DNA from 2 places in the Streptomyces sp. NPDC001822 genome. Region 1 is predicted to be linked to the other one. Evidence: predicted binding sites of a transcription regulator. Region 1 holds the regulator's gene; the other holds the start of a gene.
The links. Region 1 encodes HrcA, which represses chaperone genes, less so after heat shock. Its sites were predicted from a motif close to TTNGCACTCNGNNNNNCNGAGTGCNAA; they were not measured.
Positions count from the first base shown of each region.

Region 1 (9,994 bases):
AGCGGTCCCGAAGCCGCCGTCGTCACCGGTCTCGCCCGCCCCTGGCTCCGCCTGCTGTCCCGCGAGGACTTCAGCGTCGGCGAGGTCCTCGACCGGCTCAACCGGCTCCTCCTCGACGACGCCATGGAGGCGGCCGAGGCCGCGGCCCTCATGGTCGCGGCGGCGGGCGGCCAGCAGATCCAGGACGGCACCCAGTCCCGTTTCCTGTCCCTGCTCTACGGCGACCTGGTGCCGCTCCCGGACGGCGGCGTGCGCTGCACCGTGGCCAGCGCCGGTCACCCGCTCCCGCTGCTGCTGCGCCCCGACGGATCCGTACGCCCCGCGGCCGAGCCGCAGGTGCTGCTCGGGGTCGTCGAGGACGTGGCGTACGGCAGCCAGACCTTCGACCTCGCGCCGGGCGACAGCCTGCTCTGCGTCACGGACGGGGTCACGGAGAGGCGTTCCGGGCGGCTGATGTTCGACGACGGCGACGGGCTCGCACGGGTGCTGGCGGACTGCGCGGGGCTCTCCGCCGCCGGGATAGCCGACCGGATCAAGCGGGCCGTGCACACCTTCGCCGAGCGCCCGCCGGACGACGACCTCGCCCTGATGGTGATCCAGGTGGACTGAGACCGGGCCCACAGCCAGGCGTGCCGGGAAGCTCCGGCGGCGAGTGACAATGGACGGTATGCCTTCCGTACTGCCCGATGGTGAGCCCGTGCCCGACGACGGGGCGCTGCCCCGCCACGCCCTGGAAGGCGCAGCCGACCGGCCGCTCGGCTTCTACCTGCACGTGCCCTACTGCGCCACCCGCTGCGGCTACTGCGACTTCAACACCTACACCGCGACCGAACTGCGGGGCTCCGGCGGCGCCCTCGCCTCCCGCGACAACTACGCGGCCCACCTCGTCGAGGAGGTCCGCCAGGCGCGCAAGGTGCTCGGCGACGACCCCCGCCCCGTCCGCACGGTCTTCGTGGGCGGCGGCACCCCGACGCTGCTGCCCGCCGCTGACCTCGTCAGGATGCTCGCGGCGATCCGCGAGGAGTTCGGGCTGGCCGAGGACGCCGAGATCACCACGGAGGCCAACCCGGAGTCCGTGGACCCGGCCTATCTGGCGGCCCTGCGCGAGGGCGGCTTCAACCGTGTGTCCTTCGGCATGCAGAGCGCACGGCAGCACGTCCTGAAGATCCTCGACCGCACGCACACGCCCGGCAGGCCCGAGGCCTGTGTCGCCGAGGCCCGGGAAGCGGGCTTCGAGCACGTCAACCTCGACCTGATCTACGGCACCCCCGGCGAGTCCGACGACGACTGGAGGGCCTCCCTCGACGCGGCGATCGGTGCCGGGCCCGACCACGTCTCGGCGTACGCGCTGATCGTGGAGGAGGGCACCCAGCTGGCGCGCCGCATCCGCCGGGGCGAGGTCCCGATGACGGACGACGACGTCCACGCCGACCGCTACCTGATCGCGGACGAGGCGATGGCGGCGGCGGGCTTCTCCTGGTACGAGGTGTCGAACTGGGCCCGGACGCCGGAGGGCCGCTGCCTGCACAACGAGCTGTACTGGCGCGGCGCCGACTGGTGGGGCGCCGGGCCCGGGGCGCACAGCCACGTCGGCGGGGTGCGCTGGTGGAACGTCAAGCACCCCGGGGCGTACGCCCAGGCCATCGCCGAGGGCCGTTCGCCCGGTGCGGGCCGTGAGGTCCTGGGCGACGAGGACCGGCGGGTCGAACGCATCCTGCTGGAGCTGCGGCTCGTCGAGGGCTGCCCGCTGTCGCTGCTCGCCCCCGCCGGTCTGGCGGCGGCCGGCCGCGCGGTCGCGGACGGGCTGCTGGAGCCGGGACCGTACGCCGAGGGGCGCGCGGTCCTGACGCTGCGGGGCCGGCTCCTGGCCGACGCCGTGGTGCGGGACCTGGTGGACTGAGAGCGGGGCCGGACCGGAACGCGCGGCCGGGCCCCGAAGGGCGCCGGCCCTCTCAGCCGGGCAGCGTGACGAAGTCGATCAGTTCCTCGACCCGGCCCAGCAGCTGCGGTTCGAGGTCCTTGTAGGAGGCGACCCGGGACAGGATGTGCTGCCAGGCCGCGCCCGTGTTCGCGGGCCAGCCCAGTGCCCGGCACACCCCCGTCTTCCAGTCCTGGCCGCGAGGGACCACCGGCCAGCCGGGGATGCCCACGGACGACGGCTTCACGGCCTCCCAGACGTCGATGTACGGGTGTCCCACCACGAGCACGTTCGCGTCCGTGACCTGCGCGGCGATCCGGGACTCCTTGGAGCCCGGCACGAGATGGTCGACCAGCACACCCAGCCTCGCGTCGGGCCCGGGCGCGAACTCCCGCACGATCGCTGGCAGGTCGTCGATGCCCTCCAGGTACTCCACCACCACGCCCTCGATGCGCAGGTCGTCCCCCCAGACCCGCTCGACGAGCTCCGCGTCGTGGCGCCCCTCCACGTAGATGCGCCCCGCCCGCGCCACCCGCGCCCGCGCGCCGGGCACCGCCACCGAGCCCGACGCCGTGCGCGAGGGGCGCGCCGGACCGCCCGCCGAGGGGCGTACGAGGGTGACCACCCGGCCCTCCAGCAGGAAGCCGCGCTGCACCATCGGGAACACCCGGTGCTTGCCGAATCGGTCCTCCAGCGTGACCGTCGGCCCCTCGGCCGTCTTCTCGCACCGGATCACCGCCCCGCAGAAACCGGTCACGGCCTCCTCGACGACCAGATCGGGCTCGGCGGGGACCTCGGGAGCGGGGGAGGACCTCTTCCACGGCGGGGTCAGGTCCGGCTGGTAGCTGCGCATGGCACGACGATAAGCGGGGCCGCTTTCACGACACGCCGAACCGGGCGGCCAGCCGGTCGCGCTGTGCCCGTACGAACGCCGCGTCCACCACCGCCCCGTGTCCCGGAACGTACAGCGCGTCCTCGCCGCCCAGCTCCAGCAGCCGGTCCAGCGCCGCCGGCCAGTGCGAGGGCACCGCATCCGGGCCCGCCTGGGGTTCGCCGGACTCCTCGACCAGATCCCCGCAGAGCACCACGACCGGCGAGCCCGGCACCAGCACCGCGAGATCGTGCCCGGTGTGGCCGGGCCCCACGTTGGCCAGCAGCACCTGGAGGCCGCCGCCGAGGTCCAGCGTCCACTCACCGCTGACCTGGTGCCGCGGAGCCACCAGGGCGTCCGCGGCCGCCGTCGCGTCCCGCTCGCTCATCCCGTGCCGCACCGCGTCCGCGCGCAGCCCGTCGGCGCCCCGCCCCAGCAGCTCCGCCGTGCCGACGGCGCCGTAGACCTCCGCACCGGCGAAGGCGGCGGTCCCGAGGACATGGTCGAAGTGGGGATGGCTCAGTGCGATATGCGTCACCCTCCGGCCCAGCAGGGCCTGTGCCTGCGCCCGCACCTGCGCCCCCTCGCGGAGCGTCGCACCGGTGTCGAGGAGCAGCACGGAGTCCGCCCCCGCCACCAGGGCGACGGTCGCGTCCCAGACGGGGAGGCGCCGCCGCCCGATACCGTTGCCCAACCGCTCCCAGCCGAACTCTTCCCAAGAGGCGTCCATACGGCGACGCTATCGGCATCGACCTGCGCGGTCCCGCGACGGACCGGCCGGTCGGCCTTGCCCCGGGCCCACCCCACCCCCGTACACTGACCGGGGGATTGCTGGCACTCGAACGCACAGAGTGCCAGGCAGACACCGGAGAACAACAGCTGGAGGTGTGCGCGGTGCTCAGTGAACGCAGACTCGAAGTGCTGCGCGCCATCGTCCAGGACTATGTCGGCACCGAGGAGCCGGTCGGTTCCAAGGCGCTCACGGAGCGGCACAGCCTCGGGGTCTCCCCGGCCACCGTCCGTAACGACATGGCGGTGCTGGAGGACGAGGGCTTCATCGCCCAGCCGCACACCAGTGCCGGGCGTATTCCTACGGACAAGGGCTACCGCCTCTTCGTCGACCGGCTCGCGGGCGTCAAGCCCCTGTCGTCGCCGGAGCGCAGGGCCATCCAGAACTTCCTCGACGGAGCGGTCGACCTCGACGACGTCGTGGGCCGCACGGTGCGGCTGCTCGCGCAGCTGACCCGACAGGTCGCCGTCGTGCAGTACCCCTCACTGACGCGTTCGACGGTCCGGCACGTGGAACTGCTGTCCCTGGCCCCCGCCCGGCTGATGCTCGTGCTGATCACGGACACGGGCCGGGTCGAACAGCGTATGATCGACTGTCCTGCCCCGTTCGGTGACACGTCGCTGGCCGATCTGCGGGCCCGGCTCAACAGCCGGGTCGTGGGACGGCGGTTCGCGGACGTCCCGCAGCTGGTGCAGGACCTGCCGGAGTCGTTCGAGAACGAGGACCGGGGAACCGTGTCCACGGTGCTCTCCGTCCTCCTCGAGACTCTGGTCGAAGAGACGGAGGAGCGGCTGATCATCGGCGGCACCTCCAACCTCACCCGCTTCGGACACGACTTCCCTGTGATGATCCGGCCGGTGCTGGAGGCATTGGAGGAGCAGGTCGTCCTGCTGAAGCTGCTCGGTGAGGCGACGGATTCGGGCATGACCGTACGGATCGGGCACGAGAACGCCCACGAGGGCCTCAACGCCACGTCCGTCGTCGCGGTCGGCTACGGTTCGGGCGACGAGGCAGTCGCCAAACTCGGCGTGGTCGGACCGACCCGCATGGACTACCCCGGAACGATGGGAGCGGTACGCGCAGTGGCACGTTACGTCGGACAGATCCTGGCGGAGTCGTAAGTGGCCACGGACTACTACGCCGTACTCGGCGTGCGCCGCGACGCATCTCAGGACGAGATCAAGAAGGCATTCCGTCGGCTCGCCCGCGAGCTGCACCCGGATGTCAACCCGGATCCGAAGACCCAGGAGCGGTTCAAGGAGATCAACGCCGCTTACGAGGTGCTGTCGGACCCGCAGAAGAAGCAGGTCTACGACCTCGGCGGCGATCCGCTGTCCTCCTCGGGCGGCGGTGGCGGCGCGGGAGGCTTCGGCGCCGGGGGCTTCGGCAACTTCAGCGACATCATGGACGCGTTCTTCGGCACGGCGTCGCAGCGCGGACCCCGTTCGCGCACCCGCCGCGGCCAGGACGCGATGATCCGGCTGGAGATCGACCTCTCCGAGGCGGCCTTCGGCACGACCAAGGACCTCCAGGTCGACACCGCGGTCGTCTGTACGACGTGCAGTGGCGAAGGAGCCGCCCCCGGCACCTCCGCGCAGACCTGTGACATGTGCCGCGGCCGCGGTGAGGTCTCCCAGGTCACCAGGTCCTTCCTCGGCCAGGTCATGACCTCGCGCCCCTGCCCGCAGTGCCAGGGCTTCGGCACGGTCGTGCCGACCCCGTGCCCCGAGTGCGCGGGGGACGGCCGTATCCGCTCCCGCCGCACGCTCACGGTGAAGATCCCGGCCGGTGTCGACAACGGCACCCGGATCCAGCTCGCGGGCGAGGGAGAGGTCGGCCCCGGCGGCGGCCCGGCCGGCGACCTGTACGTCGAGATCCACGAGCTGGCGCACCCGGTGTTCCAGCGGCGCGGGGACGACCTGCACTGCACGGTCACCATCCCGATGACCGCGGCGGCGCTCGGCACGCAGGTGCCGCTGGAGACGCTGGACGGCCTGGAGGAGATCGACATCAGGCCGGGCACCCAGTCCGGCCAGTCGGTCCCGCTGCACGGGCGCGGCATCACGCACCTGCGCGGCAACGGCCGCGGTGACCTCATCGTCCACGTCGAGGTCATGACCCCGACGAAGATGGACCCCGAGCAGGAGCGCCTCCTGCGGGAGCTGGCCAAGCTGCGTGGCGAGGAGCGGCCCACCGGCCAGTTCCAGCCAGGACAGCAGGGGCTCTTCTCCCGTCTGAAGGACGCCTTCAACGGCCGCTGACCCCTTTCACCGCACCGCCCGCCGGTTCCTCACCGGCGGGCGGTGCGGTGTTTCCACGTCAGCCCGCGCGCACCGCAGAACGGCTGATTCGGCGCGGTTCTCCGGACGTGGCACGATGCGGTCATGTCCTTGGCCCTGACCGATCTCTGCCGGTACCCGATCGTGCAGGCCCCCATGGCGGGCGGCGCGTCACGCCCCGGACTGGTGGCCGCCGTGGCGGAGGCCGGGGGGCTCGGTTTCCTCGCCGCCGGCTACAAGACCGCGGACGGGATGTACGAGGAGATCCGGGAGATGCGCAGGGCGAGCGTCCGGCCCTTCGGCGTGAATCTCTTCATGCCGCAGCCCGCGGTCGCCGACCCGAGCGCCGTGGAGGTCTACCGCCACCAGCTCGCGGGCGAGGCCGCCTGGTACGAGACCTCGCTCGGCGACCCGGACGCCTGCGGCGACGACGGTTACGAGGCCAAGGTGGCGATCCTCCTGGAGGATCCGGTGCCCGTCGTCTCCTTCACCTTCGGCTGCCCGGCGCGCGAGGTCCTCGAAGCCTTCGCCGCCGTCGGCACGCTCACCGTCGTCACCGTCACCTCGGCCCAGGAGGCGCGCAACGCCGGGTGGGCGGGGGCCGGCGCCCTCTGCGTCCAGGGCGTCGAGGCGGGCGGTCACCAGTCCACGCACCACGACGATCCGCAGGGCGGACTCGGCGGCACCGGCCTGCTCTCCCTGATCGCCCAGGTCCGCGAGTCCGTGGCGCTGCCCCTCGTCGCGACCGGCGGACTGATGCGCGGCTCCCAGATCACGGCGGTCCTCGCGGCGGGCGCGGACGCGGCACAGCTCGGCACCGCCTTCCTGCCCTGTCCGGAGTCGGGCGCGCACCCGCTGCACAAACAGGCCCTGACCGACCCGCTGTTCGTGACCACGGCCCTGACCCGGGCGTTCTCCGGACGTCCGGCGCGCGGGCTGGTCAACCGCTTCGTGCGGGAGCACGGGCGCTACGCCCCCGCCGCCTACCCGCAGGTCCACCAGGTGACCAGCCCCTTGCGCAAGGCGGCCGCCAGGACGGGCGACGCTCAGGGCATGGCCCTGTGGGCGGGGCAGGGGCACCGGATGGCCCGCGAGATGCCCGCGGGAGAGCTCGTCGGGCTGCTCGCCGCAGAAATGGAAGCCGCGCGTGCGGCAGTGAACGTGAGGAGTGCCCCGTGACGGCACCGGTCTTCGTCGTCGAACACCTCCCCAGTGGGCCGGAGTTCGTCCTGGACGGCCCCGAGGGGCGGCACGCCGTCTCCGTGAAGCGGCTCAACCCCGGGGAGGACGTCGTCCTCACCGACGGCCGCGGCCGCTGGGCCGAGGGCGTCGTACGCGCCGCCGAGGGCAAGGACCGGCTCGTGGTCTCCGGCCTCGCCCGCGTCCACGAGGAGCCGGAGCCCACGCCCCGCATCACCGTCGTCCAAGCGCTTCCCAAGGGCGACCGCGGGGAGCTCGCGGTGGAGACGATGACCGAGACCGGTGTCGACGTGATCGTGCCCTGGCAGGCCGCCCGCTGCATCACCCAGTGGAAGGGCGACCGGGGCCTCAAGTCCCTGACGAAGTGGCGTGCCACCGCACGCGAGGCCGGCAAGCAGTCACGCCGGGTGCGCTTTCCGGAGGTGACCGACCTCATGACGACCAGGCAGGTCGCCGCGCTCCTCTCCGGAGCCGGCTTCGCGGGGGTTCTGCACGAGGACCGGGACACCGGCAGCGAACCGCTCGCGACCGCCGCGCTCCCCGGCGAGGGCGGCATCGTGCTGGTCGTCGGGCCGGAGGGTGGCGTGTCCCCCCAGGAGCTGGCGGCGTTCGCCGAGGCGGGTGCGCCGGCCTACCGCCTCGGGCCCAGCGTGCTGCGCACCTCGACGGCCGGTACCGCCGCCGCCGCCCTGCTGATGGGGCGCACCGGTCGCTGGGGCTGACGCTCCGCTCGTCCCGCCGGAGCCGCCCCCGCCGCTCCGCCGGGGGCGGATAGCATGCCGGTGTACTGATCAAGAGGACCGAACGACCGAGGGGACCGGGCCATGGCGGGAGAGCCGCAGACCGACTGCCTGTTCTGCAAGATCGTGACAGGGGACATCCCGGCCACCATCGTGCGCGAGAGCGCCACGACCATCGCCTTCCGTGACATAAACCCTCAGGCGCCCACGCACGTCCTGGTCATTCCCCGGGCGCACTACCCGGACGCCGCCACGCTCGCGGCCGCCGAACCGCAGATCGCCGCGGACGTGCTGCGTGAGGCCGGTCTGGTCGCGGCGGACGAGAAGCTCACCGGACCCGGCTACCGCATCGTCCTCAACACCGGTGCCGGCGCCGGGCAGACCGTCTTCCACGCGCACGCCCACGTCCTGGGCGGACGCGGGATGCAGTGGCCCCCCGGCTGAGAGCCGTCCCCTACGGACCGTGCCGGGGCGGGCGCTCCCGCATCTCGGCGCCGCCGGCGGGTCCCCGGACCCCGGCTGACGCCGCCCGCGCCCGCGCGCCCCGCGGGGTGGACGCACCGGCGCCCGATCCGACCCGATCCGACGAACGACCCCGGAAGCGACCGTGTCCGTAAGAGAACTCGTGGTCCTCGGCACCGCCAGCCAGGTCCCCACCCGCCACCGCAACCACAACGGCTATCTGCTGCGGTGGGACGGTGAGGGCATCCTCTTCGACCCGGGCGAGGGGACGCAGCGCCAGATGCTGCGGGCGGGCGTGGCCGCGCACGACATCGACCGGATCTGCGTCACCCACTTCCACGGCGACCACGCGCTGGGCCTCGCCGGTGTGATCCAGCGCATCAACCTCGACCAGGTCCCGCACCCCGTCACCGCCCACTTCCCGGCGAGCGGGCAGCACTTCTTCGACCGGCTGCGGTATTCGACCGCCTACCGCGAGTCCGTCGAACTGGCGGAGGTCCCCGTGGCCGCCGACGGAGTCCTCGCCACCACGGCGGCGTACACCCTCGACAGCCGCCGGCTCTCGCACCCGGTGGAGTCCTTCGGTTACCGCCTCACCGAACCCGACCGGCGGCGCATGCTCCCCGGGAAGCTGGCCGAGCACGGCATCGCGGGACCGGACGTGGGACGCATCCAGCGGGACGGAGTCCTGCGCGGGATCCGGCTGGAGGACGTCTCGGAGGAGCGGCGCGGACAGCGCTTCGCCTTCGTCATGGACACGCGGCTCTGCGACGGCGCGTTCGCGCTGGCGGAGGAATGCGACATGCTGGTCATCGAGTCGACCTTCCTCGACGAGGACGGCCGGCTCGCCGCCGACCACGGGCACCTCACCGCGGGGCAGGCGGCGCGCGTCGCGAAGGAGTCGGGCGTACGGCACCTCGTGCTCACCCACTTCTCGCAGCGCTACAGCGACCCCGACGTCTTCGAACAACAGGCCAGGGCGGCCGGATTCGAAGGCGGACTGACCATCGCCCAGGACCTGATCAGGGTTCCCGTACCCACCCGCCACCAGTAACGAGATCACCGTGCACCTCCCCAAAGCAGAGCTCCACCTCCACATCGAGGGGACCCTCGAACCCGAGCTGGCCTTCGCGCTCGCGGCGCGCAACGGCGTGGACCTCCCCTACGCGGACACCGAAGAGCTGCGCACCGCCTACTCCTTCGACGACCTGCAGAGCTTCCTCGACCTCTACTACGCGCTCATGGCGGTCCTGCGCACCGAGGAGGACTTCGCCGAACTGGCCGACGCCTACCTCGCCCGCGCCGCCGCGCAGGGCGTCCGGCACGCGGAGATCTTCTTCGACCCGCAGGCCCACACCGACCGGGGCGTGCCGATCGGGACCGTCGTCGAGGGGCTCGGGCGGGCGCTGGACGGGAGCGAGGAGAAGCACGGCGTCTCCACGCAGCTGATCATGTGCTTCCTGCGCGACAAGTCCGCCGCGTCGGCGCTGGAGACCCTGGAGGCCGCGAAGCCGTACCTCCACCGCATCAGCGCCGTCGGCCTCGACTCGGCCGAGGCCGGCCACCCGCCGTCCAAGTTCCGCGAGGTGTACGAGGCGGCCGGGGCCCTCGGGCTGCGCAAGGTCGCACACGCCGGCGAGGAGGGCCCGCCCGCCTACATCCGCGAGGCCCTGGACGTCCTGGGCGTCGAGCGCATCGACCACGGACTGCGCGCGATGGAGGACCCGGACCTGG
Region 1 covers NZ_JBIATW010000015.1:55,971-65,964, reverse strand. Annotated here, with positions in the region: gene ACFYY2_RS28405 (SpoIIE family protein phosphatase) at 1-609, shown strand, start outside; gene hemW (radical SAM family heme chaperone HemW) at 668-1,900, shown strand; gene ACFYY2_RS28395 (DUF3097 domain-containing protein) at 1,953-2,771, opposite strand; gene ACFYY2_RS28390 (MBL fold metallo-hydrolase) at 2,797-3,519, opposite strand; gene hrcA (heat-inducible transcriptional repressor HrcA) at 3,684-4,700, shown strand; gene dnaJ (molecular chaperone DnaJ) at 4,701-5,840, shown strand; gene ACFYY2_RS28375 (nitronate monooxygenase) at 5,964-7,037, shown strand; gene ACFYY2_RS28370 (16S rRNA (uracil(1498)-N(3))-methyltransferase) at 7,034-7,780, shown strand; gene ACFYY2_RS28365 (histidine triad nucleotide-binding protein) at 7,883-8,242, shown strand; gene ACFYY2_RS28360 (ribonuclease Z) at 8,406-9,314, shown strand; gene ACFYY2_RS28355 (adenosine deaminase) at 9,325-9,994, shown strand, end outside.

Region 2 (9,994 bases), on a different contig from region 1:
GCCCGGAGACGAGCCCGCCGCCACCGCGCTTCGATTCGAGCGTGCCGTCCTCCCGCTCGGCGTACGACACCGGGCCGCGGTTGGACGCGACGAGGACCTGGGCAGCGTGCTCGGAGACCATGTACCCGAACCTAGCCCGTGAGGGAAGGCGCCAAACGTGAGGAACGGCCGGAGATCCGGTCCGGCTCCGCGGGCGCGCGGGCCGCTATGCGGCGTTCCTGGACGCGTACTCCGCGATCTCCCGCATCGGCGGACGCTCCTGCGTGTCCACCGCGTGGGTGCGCGGGACGAACCCCTCGGGTCCCCGCTCGAACTGCGTGATCTCGGGCCGTACGAGCGGGCCCCGGGACAGCCTCGACTGCGCGGTCCGGTAGATCGCCGCGGCCATCCGTCCGAGCGCCTGTCCGTCCTGGTGGCGGTGTCTGCGCACGCCGACGTCGACCTGAGCCAGTGCGTCCAGGCCCACCGTGTGCAGCGCGTCGACCAGCAGGCCCAGCTCCACCCCGTAGCCGACCGGGAAGGGGAGCCGCTCCAGCAGGGAGCGGCGCACCGCGTACTCGCCGCCCAGCGGCTGGACGAATCCGGCCAGCAGGGGCCAGTGGAGGTTGAGCAGCGGGCGTGCCACCAGTTCCGTCACACGACCGCCCTGACCAGCGGCTTCGCCCAATGGCCGGTCGTACATGGCCTTGACGAACTGTACGGACGGCTCGGTCAGCAGGGGGCCGACGATCCCCGACACGAAGTCCGCGGAGAAGTCCCTGAGGTCGGCGTCGACGAAGCAGACGATCTCCCCGCTCGTCACCAGCAGTGAGCGCCACAGGACCTCGCCCTTGCCGGGGAGGGCGGGGATCCGGGGGAGCACGGAGTCGCGGTGCACGACCCGGGCGCCGGCCCGCCGTGCGACCTCGGCCGTGGCATCGGTGGAACCCGAGTCGATCACCACCAGCTCGTCGACCAGGCGGACCTTCTCCATCAGCTCGCGCCGGATCTCCGTGACGATGGCGCCGACCGTCGCCTCCTCGTTCAGCGCGGGCAGGACGACGCTCACGCGCGCGCGCCGCGGATCCCGTGCTCGCGCGGCCGTGAGGCGGTCGAGCGGACGGTCGTCGGCCGACCAGGAACGCCTGGTCAGCCAGCGTTCCACCTCTTCCAGCACGGTCGATACTCCCTGTGTGTGATCCATCTCGCGGTACGGACGACTCATCCGGTCGTCCGGTGCTTCGGTTACAGTCTTGAACAACGCGGATGGCCCTCGCATGTCGGGGTGGGTCCGTGAACAAACGCCCGGATCGATGGTCCGGTGCCATAGCGCTCATCCAGAGGGACTGAGGGAACGGCCCGTTGAAGTCCCGGCAACCCTCCTGCCGACCGCGAGGTCACGGTGGGGAAGGTGCCAATTCCGTCTTGTGGCGAAATACGTTGCAAGGAAGATGAGGAGAAAGGGCCTCCGCCATCATGGCTGTGCAGACAGTTGCAGCGAACACCGATTCTTCGGCCGTGGATCTCGGTCCCGCCGCGGCGCTTTCCTGCCGCGAATGCGGCGAGCGTTTCGAACTCGGCCCCCTTTTCGCCTGCGCGTCCTGTTTCGGGCCGCTCGAAGTGGCGTACGACCTGCCGAGCGGCTCCCCCGAAGAGCTGAAGAAGCGCATCGCCGAGGGGCCGGACAACATCTGGCGTTATGCGCTGCTGCTCCCCGTCCCCGCCGACGTCGCGGACAAGCCCAACATCAACCCCGGTTTCACGAAGCTGGTCAAGGCCGACAACCTCGCCCGCGAGCTGGGCGTGACCGGCGGCCTGTACGTCAAGGACGACTCCGGCAACCCGACGCACTCCTTCAAGGACCGTGTCGTCGCCATCGCCGTCGAGGCCGCCCGGGCCTTCGGTTTCACCACGCTCTCCTGCTCCTCCACCGGCAACCTCGCCGGCGCGGTCGGAGCCGCGGCGGCCCGCGCCGGATTCCGCTCGTGCGTGTTCATCCCGCACGACCTGGAGCAGGGCAAGGTCGTCATGGCCGCGGTGTACGGCGGTGAACTGGTCGGCATCGAGGGCAACTACGACGACGTCAACCGCTTCTGCTCGGAGCTCATCGGCGACCCGCTCGGCGAGGGCTGGGGCTTCGTCAACGTCAACCTGCGGCCGTACTACGGCGAGGGCTCCAAGACCCTGGCGTACGAGATCTGCGAGCAGCTCGGCTGGCGGCTGCCGGACCAGCTCGTCATCCCCATCGCGTCCGGTTCGCAGCTCACGAAGATCGACAAGGGCCTCCAGGAGCTGATCAAGCTCGGCCTCGTCGAGGACAAGCCGTACAAGATCTTCGGCGCCCAGGCCGAGGGCTGCTCCCCGGTCTCCACCGCCTTCAAGGCCGGCCACGACGTGGTGCGGCCGCAGAAGCCGAAGACCATCGCGAAGTCCCTGGCCATCGGGAACCCGGCCGACGGACCGTATGTACTGGACATCGCCCGCCGCACCGGCGGTGCGGTGGAGGACGTCGACGACGAGCAGATCGTGGACGCGATCAAGCTGCTGGCCCGCACCGAGGGCATCTTCGCGGAGACCGCGGGCGGTGTGACGGTCGGCGTGACGAAGAAGCTGATCGACGCCGGTCTGCTGGACCCAACCCTGACCACCGTCGTCCTGAACACCGGCGACGGACTGAAGACGCTGGACGCGGTCGCCCCCACGACCGGCCTGTCGGCGACGATCCGGCCCAGCCTGGACGCGTTCCGCGACGCGGGCCTCGCGGCCGCCAGCTGACCCCCCGAGACCGAAGGAAGGCACCGACATGAGCGTCAAGGTCCGTATCCCCACCATCCTCCGCACCTACACGGGCGGTCAGGCCGAGGTCTCCGCCGAGGGGGCGATCCTCTCCGAGGTCATCGCGTCGCTGGAGCAGAACCACCCGGGCATCGGCGCCCGCGTCCTGGACGACCAGGGCAAGCTGCGCCGCTTCGTCAACGTGTACGTCAACGACGACGACGTGCGCTTCGAGGGCGGACTGGACGCCGTGACGCCGGACGGCGCGGGCGTCTCGATCATCCCGGCCGTCGCCGGAGGCTGATCCCCGGCAGGGCGCGCGGACCGGGGAGTGACGGCCCCGGCCGCCCGCCGACTGCGCAGCGTGAGCACGATGGCCCTCTCCGCAAGAGAAGCGGAGGGGGCCATTCTGCATGGTTGAGCGCGGTACAGTTGGGGAAGCCCCCGCCGCTGCCCGTGCCGCCCGCATATGAGAATGCGCCCGGCCGCGACAAGAAGCAGCCAAAGTACGTGAACCCCTTGAGGCATAAGTGGCCTTTGTCAGGCCCGACTTGCCCAGGATTCCTCCCGATCATCCCTATCCGGGTGATCCCGCGTGCCCAGAATTCCCGTCCGATTGCCCTGTTGCAGAGGGCAGTTGGGCAGATACATTCGGCCGCGGTCGACGCGTTCCGGCGCACGCCACCCTCTCCTGTCGGAGGGTGCGTTCTGACCCGGGCCCGCGAAGTGCGGTCTCGTGCAAGGGCCAGTAATAGGGGAGTTGGGCATGGCTCAGGGCACCGTCAAGTGGTTCAACGCGGAGAAGGGGTACGGCTTCATCGCGGTCGACGGTGGTGCGGATGTTTTCGTCCACTACAGCGCGATCCAGATGGACGGGTACCGCACCCTCGAAGAGGGTCAGCGAGTTGAATTCGAGATCTCGCAGGGCCAGAAGGGGCCGCAGGCGGACATGGTCAAGCTCGCCGTCGGCTGAGCTCGGCGCGGTCGGCCAACGACGCTTCTCACGCACGCAGGGTCCGTTCCTCCGCAGGGGGACGGGCCCTGCGTGCGTCCGCGTGCACCCCCGGGCGCCCCTCCGTCCAGCGAGCCGTCGCCGAAGGCGCTTGCACTCGACGGGGTCGAGTGCTAATCATTGGCGTTAGCACTCTCCAGGTGAGAGTGACAGAAACTTGGACCGGGCCGGTGAGGCCCGCAGGCTCAGCGGGGCAAGGAACCGCTGAGCAGGCAGGCCGTCCGTCGCGGGCGCCTCTCGGTCCGGAGCAATCCACCCCTGTCCGGGAGGACCACTTCACATGGCCAAGATCATCGCGTTCGACGAGGAGGCACGGCGCGGTCTCGAGCGCGGGATGAACCAGCTCGCCGACGCCGTCAAGGTCACCCTCGGCCCCAAGGGCCGTAACGTCGTCCTCGAGAAGAAGTGGGGCGCGCCCACGATCACCAACGATGGTGTCTCCATCGCCAAGGAGATCGAGCTCGAGGACCCGTACGAGAAGATCGGTGCGGAGCTGGTCAAGGAGGTCGCCAAGAAGACGGACGACGTCGCCGGCGACGGTACGACCACCGCCACCGTTCTCGCCCAGGCGCTCGTCCGCGAGGGCCTGCGCAACGTCGCCGCGGGTGCCAACCCGATGGCTCTGAAGCGTGGCATCGAGAAGGCCGTCGAGGCCGTCTCCGCCGCCCTCCTGGAGCAGGCGAAGGACGTGGAGACCAAGGAGCAGATCGCTTCGACGGCCTCCATCTCCGCTGCCGACACCGAGATCGGCGCCAAGATCGCCGAGGCGATGGACAAGGTCGGCAAGGAAGGCGTCATCACCGTCGAGGAGTCCCAGACCTTCGGTCTGGAGCTGGAGCTCACCGAGGGTATGCGCTTCGACAAGGGCTACATCTCGGCGTACTTCGCCACCGACATGGAGCGCATGGAGTCGTCCTTCGACGACCCGTACATCCTGATCGTCAACTCCAAGATCAGCAACGTGAAGGACCTCCTTCCGCTGCTCGAGAAGGTCATGCAGTCGGGCAAGCCCCTGCTGATCATCGCGGAGGACGTCGAGGGCGAGGCCCTGTCGACCCTGGTCGTCAACAAGATCCGTGGCACCTTCAAGTCCGTCGCCGTCAAGGCTCCGGGCTTCGGTGACCGCCGCAAGGCCATGCTCGGCGACATCGCCATCCTCACCGGTGGCACCGTCATCTCCGAGGAGGTCGGTCTCAAGCTGGAGAACGCCGGCCTGGACCTACTCGGCACCGCCCGCAAGGTCGTCATCACCAAGGACGAGACCACGATCGTCGACGGCGGCGGTGACAGCGACCAGGTTCAGGGTCGTGTCAAGCAGATCCGTGCCGAGATCGAGAACTCCGACTCGGACTACGACCGCGAGAAGCTCCAGGAGCGCCTCGCGAAGCTGGCCGGCGGCGTGGCCGTCATCAAGGCCGGCGCCGCCACCGAGGTGGAGCTCAAGGAGCGCAAGCACCGCATCGAGGACGCGGTGCGCAACGCCAAGGCAGCCGTCGAGGAGGGCATCGTCGCCGGTGGTGGCGTGGCTCTGCTCCAGGCCTCGGCCGTCTTCGAGAAGCTCGACCTCACGGGCGACGAGGCCACGGGCGCCAACGCCGTGAAGCTCGCGCTGGAGGCCCCGCTCAAGCAGATCGCCGTCAACGGTGGTCTTGAGGGTGGCGTCGTCGTCGAGAAGGTGCGCAACCTGCCGATCGGTCACGGCCTGAACGCCGCGTCCGGCGAGTACGTCGACATGATCGCCGAGGGCATCATCGACCCGGCGAAGGTCACGCGCTCCGCCCTGCAGAACGCCGCGTCCATCGCCGCGCTCTTCCTCACCACCGAGGCCGTCATCGCCGACAAGCCGGAGAAGGCCTCTGCGGCCGCTCCGGGCGGCATGCCGGGCGGTGACATGGACTTCTGATCCCCGGATCAGCAGCTCCAGCAGTACCCGCAGTATCCGTACGACGCCGGCCCCCGGGATTCGTCCCGGGGGCCGGCGTCGTACGTGCGACCGGATACTGAACACTTCTGCCCCATCGTGAAGGAGTGTGACCGGTGACCACCGACGTGCGTACAGGGCCGCCGACCGCGGGCGACGAGCGCGAGACGCTGCGGGCCTTTCTCGACTACCACCGGGCCACTCTCGCCATGAAGTGCGAGGGCCTGGACGACGAGCAGCTGCGGCAGCGGTCGATGCCTCCCTCGACGCTCTCGCTGCTGGGCCTGGTGCGGCACATGGCGGAAGTGGAACGTGCCTGGTTCCGGCGCGTGTTCGACGACAACGAGGCCCCGATGGTGTGGTCGGACCGGATCGACTTCCAGGCCGCGTACGACGCGAGCGCCTCGAACCGGACCGAGGCGTTCGGCGCCTGGGAGGCCGAGGTGGAGAACTCCCGCCGCATCGAACGGGAGGCCGCCTCCCTGGACCTGACAGGCCTTCAGCCCCGCTGGGAGCGGGAGGTCTCCCTGCGCATGGTGATGGTGCACGTGCTGCTCGAATACGGCCGCCACAACGGCCACGCGGACTTCCTGCGCGAGGGCGTCGACGGGACCGTGGGCGCGTGAGGCGCGTACACCGGAAGGTCTGAGGCGTCCACGGGCCCGCCGCGTGGGCGGGGAAGGCCGTCGCCTCGCTCTCGCTGTCGCCGTCGCTCGCGCGCTCCGTGCACCGCGACCCGGGCGGGAGTCGCCCGCAGCACGCACTTCCTACGCAAAAACATGACGTGAACTTGCATGCATTGTGCAGCAGGGCGAAATGTTCTCGCACGACTCTTGTGGTGGTAGTTCCGCGCGCCCTAACGTCGCCTCACCTTCCGAGAGAAACGGGCATGCGATGTCACGTCACATCACGGTCGCCGCGCTGACGGCAGCCGTTGTCGGACTGGGGGCGCTGACCGGCGCTCCCGCGGCTCAGGGTGCGGAGGGGAAACCGTCCGCCCCGTCCGCCCCGGTGGTGACGCGCGCGGGCCTGGCCCCCGCGCTGGTCGCCGGCCGGGGCGCCGAGGTCCCCTTCGCCGAGCAGGAGGCGGAGAACGCGGCGACGAACGGCACGGTCATCGGCCCCGACCGTGCCGCGTACACCCTGCCCGCCGAGGCCTCGGGCCGTAAGGCGGTCCGGCTGGTGCCGGGCGAGCACGTCGAGTTCACGCTGCCGGAGGCCGCGAACGCGATCACGGTGCGCTACAGCATCCCGGACGCCCCGGGCGGGGGTGGCATCACCGCGCCGCTCGATGTCGCCGTCAACGGCACGAAGCGCTCGACGATGACGCTGACCTCGCAGTACTCCTGGCTGTACAACCAGTACCCCTTCACCAACGACCCCGGGGCCGGGCTGCTCCAGCCCGGCTGGTGGATCACCGAGTGCGCCTGCGTGCCCAGCGAGACGACTCCCGCGCCGGTGATCTCCAAGCCGTTCCGGCCGAGCCACTTCTACGACGAGCAGCGCCTGCTGCTGGGGAAGCGGTACCGCGCGGGTGACACCGTCCGGCTGACGGTTCCGGCCGGCAGCCGTGCCGCCTGGACGGTCATCGACGTGCTGGACTCCGAGCTCGTGGGACTTCCGCACGTCGAGCTGAAGGCCGCCAACGCGCTGCTGTTCGGGGCCGATCCCACGGGGCGCCGGGACTCCGCGGACGCCCTGGAGCGGGCCATCGCCTTGGCCAAGCGCACGAACCTGCCGGTGTACGTGCCTCCGGGCACCTTCCAGGTCAACCGCCACATCGTCGTGGACGACGTCACGATCAGGGGGGCGGGCAGCTGGTACACGAAGTTCAAGGGCAGGGAGGTCGCGCTCGACACCCCTGCCGCCGACGGCTCGGTGCACACAGGCGTCGGCTTCTACGGAAAGGACGCGGCCGACGGCGGCAGCCGCAACGTCCACCTGTCGGGCTTCGCCATCGAGGGGGACGTCCGCGAACGCGTCGACACCGACCAGGTGAACGGCATCGGCGGGGCGATGAGCGACTCCTCCGTCGAGGGGCTGCACATCCGGCACACCAAGGTCGGCATGTGGTTCGACGGCCCGATGTCGAACCTGAGGATCACGGGCAACGTCATCGTCGACCAGATCGCCGACGCCATCAACTTCCACGGCGGTGTCACCGGTTCGACCGTCACTCACACCTTCGTCCGGAACTCGGGCGACGACGGCCTGGCGATGTGGTCGGAGAAGCGCGCCAACACCGGCAACACCTTCGCCCGCAACACCGTGCAGAGCCCGGTCCTGGCCAACGGCATCGCGATCTACGGCGGTACGGACAACGAGGTGTCCGGCAACCTCGTCGCCGACCCCGTCCGCGAGGGAAGCGCGCTGCACGTGGGCGCCCGCTTCGGCGCGGAGGCCTTCCGGGGGCGGCTCGACCTGACCGGCAACACGACGGTCCGGGCGGGGACGTACGAACTGAACTGGAAGATCGGGCTCGGAGCCATCTGGTTCTTCGCGCTGGACCGGGACATCGACGCGGACATCCGGGTGACCGGGAACCACTTCCTCGACAACACGTACAACGCGATCATGCTGGTCACGGACTGGCCGGTGAAGGACACGTACGAGATCCGGGGCGTGCACTTCAAGGACATCAGGGTGGACGGCACGGGGACGTCCGTGGTGAGCGCGCGGGCGGCGGGGTCGGCGACCTTCGAGAACGTGGACGCGCGCAACGTCGGTGCCGTGGGCGTCAACAACTGCGGGTCCTTCAACTTCACCCCGGCGGGTTCGGAGTTCTCCCTGGTCGATCTCGGCGGCAACGACGGCGGCGGCACGACGGGCGACTGGCTGGCGCCCTGGCTGCTGCCGAACACGATCACGTGCGACGACCGCCCGCCGGTCGTCGCCCCGCCCGCGCCGGGAGCCTGGTGACGCGCGCCGCCCTTCAGGACCGGTCGGCGCAGGGTTCGCCCGCGTCGGCCGGTGCGCCGTCGGCGTCGACGGAAGTCTCCGCGCCCGGCCGGACCCGCTGCCTGCCCGACGGTCGCGTGATCTTGCGCGCGTGAACCGTCCGCTCCGACCGTGGGACGAGGCCCGCCCGGACGGTCGCCATCCGCTCGGACACCCCGTCCGTGGGGACGGTGCCCGGCGGACGGGCGGCCTCGCCCGCCTCGCCCCGGCAGATCGCGCAGAGCCCTCCGCGCAACGCCTCGGGGCTTCCGGGGGCGCGGCACTCGCCGCATTCCAGCGCACGCAGCACGACGGCGCTCGGCGCCGGGACCGGACGTTCCGGCGGCAGCTTGTCGACGAGCCGCCGTCGGACGAGGGCGGCCGCGTGGTGCACGGGGGTCGGCAGGCCGTGGGTGAGGGCCCGCAGGGTCTCCGCCTCGGTGGCGCCCCGCTCGAACCACTCCGCGACCAGCGGCTCCAGGCTCAGGCAGTCCGCCGCCGACAGGCTCAGCGACGGCGCGGTACGGCCGAGGGCGGCCAGCAGCACGAAGGCCCGTGAGCGCGTGGGACGTCGGTGCTCCTGAGGTACGTCCCCCCGGGTGAACGCCGCCCACCAGTCGTCGTCGCGCGCGGTGCGGGAGAAGAACGTCCGGGTCACCCAGAGCATGACCGTGTCGGTCGCGAGGCACTCGCCGCCCCGGCGCAGGTGTCCGGCCGCCTGGAGCCGGTTGAGCGAGGTCCGCAGGGCGCACTGGCCGTACGGCAGCCACTTGGCCAGCGTCTTCACGGAGATGTCCGAGCCGTCCGGCAGCCGGTCGATGTAGGCGGCGACGGCGGCCTCGCGGGGCGGCAGGTGGGAGAAGTCGCGGGCGTCGCGCGGACGCTGGTCCGGGGCGGAACGCTTGCCGTAGCCGGGGTTCGCCATCGGGTGCGGGGGCTCGTACGGAGCGCGGGGGGCAGCACTAAGCTGGTCGACAGCCATCAGATCGCCTCTGGATCTCGTTGGTCAGACCCTCGTCCGGTGTTGGCGCACCGGCGGGGGTCGTCTGTTGTTCGGCACGCTAGAGCGTTACGACGCTCCGTTGCAAATCGCTCACACGGGGTCAACTTTCCAGGCGGGGAGGGTGGGTGGGTGAAGGCCCTCCGCCCATTCCTCAGAAAGAGCGCTCGGACTCCAAGGCTTGAGCTCCGGGCCGTACATCCCTCGGTTCGTGCCTGATGGTGCATCACCTATGTGTGGATGCGACGGAGTTCCAGCGGCACCGGCGGCGGCAGCGGGGCCGTCGACCCGGCGCGGAAGGACTGGAGCAGATAGGCGACCAGCCGCCGGGACGCGGCGGGCGCGTCGGCGCCCGCTCCGGCGGTGGCGC
Region 2 covers NZ_JBIATW010000002.1:63,050-73,043, forward strand. Annotated here, with positions in the region: gene ACFYY2_RS04520 (trehalose-6-phosphate synthase) at 1-121, opposite strand, end outside; gene ACFYY2_RS04525 (glucosyl-3-phosphoglycerate synthase) at 206-1,156, opposite strand; SAM riboswitch class I at 1,310-1,437, shown strand; gene thrC (threonine synthase) at 1,456-2,754, shown strand; gene ACFYY2_RS04535 (MoaD/ThiS family protein) at 2,783-3,058, shown strand; gene ACFYY2_RS04540 (cold-shock protein) at 3,521-3,727, shown strand; gene groL (chaperonin GroEL) at 4,047-5,669, shown strand; gene ACFYY2_RS04550 (DinB family protein) at 5,804-6,313, shown strand; gene ACFYY2_RS04555 (glycosyl hydrolase family 28-related protein) at 6,582-8,606, shown strand; gene ACFYY2_RS04560 (hypothetical protein) at 8,620-9,549, opposite strand; gene ACFYY2_RS04565 (TetR/AcrR family transcriptional regulator) at 9,855-9,994, opposite strand, start outside.
Region 2: groL (chaperonin GroEL) is a predicted target of HrcA. The motif match lies at 3,857-3,883, and genes of this name have one in related genera.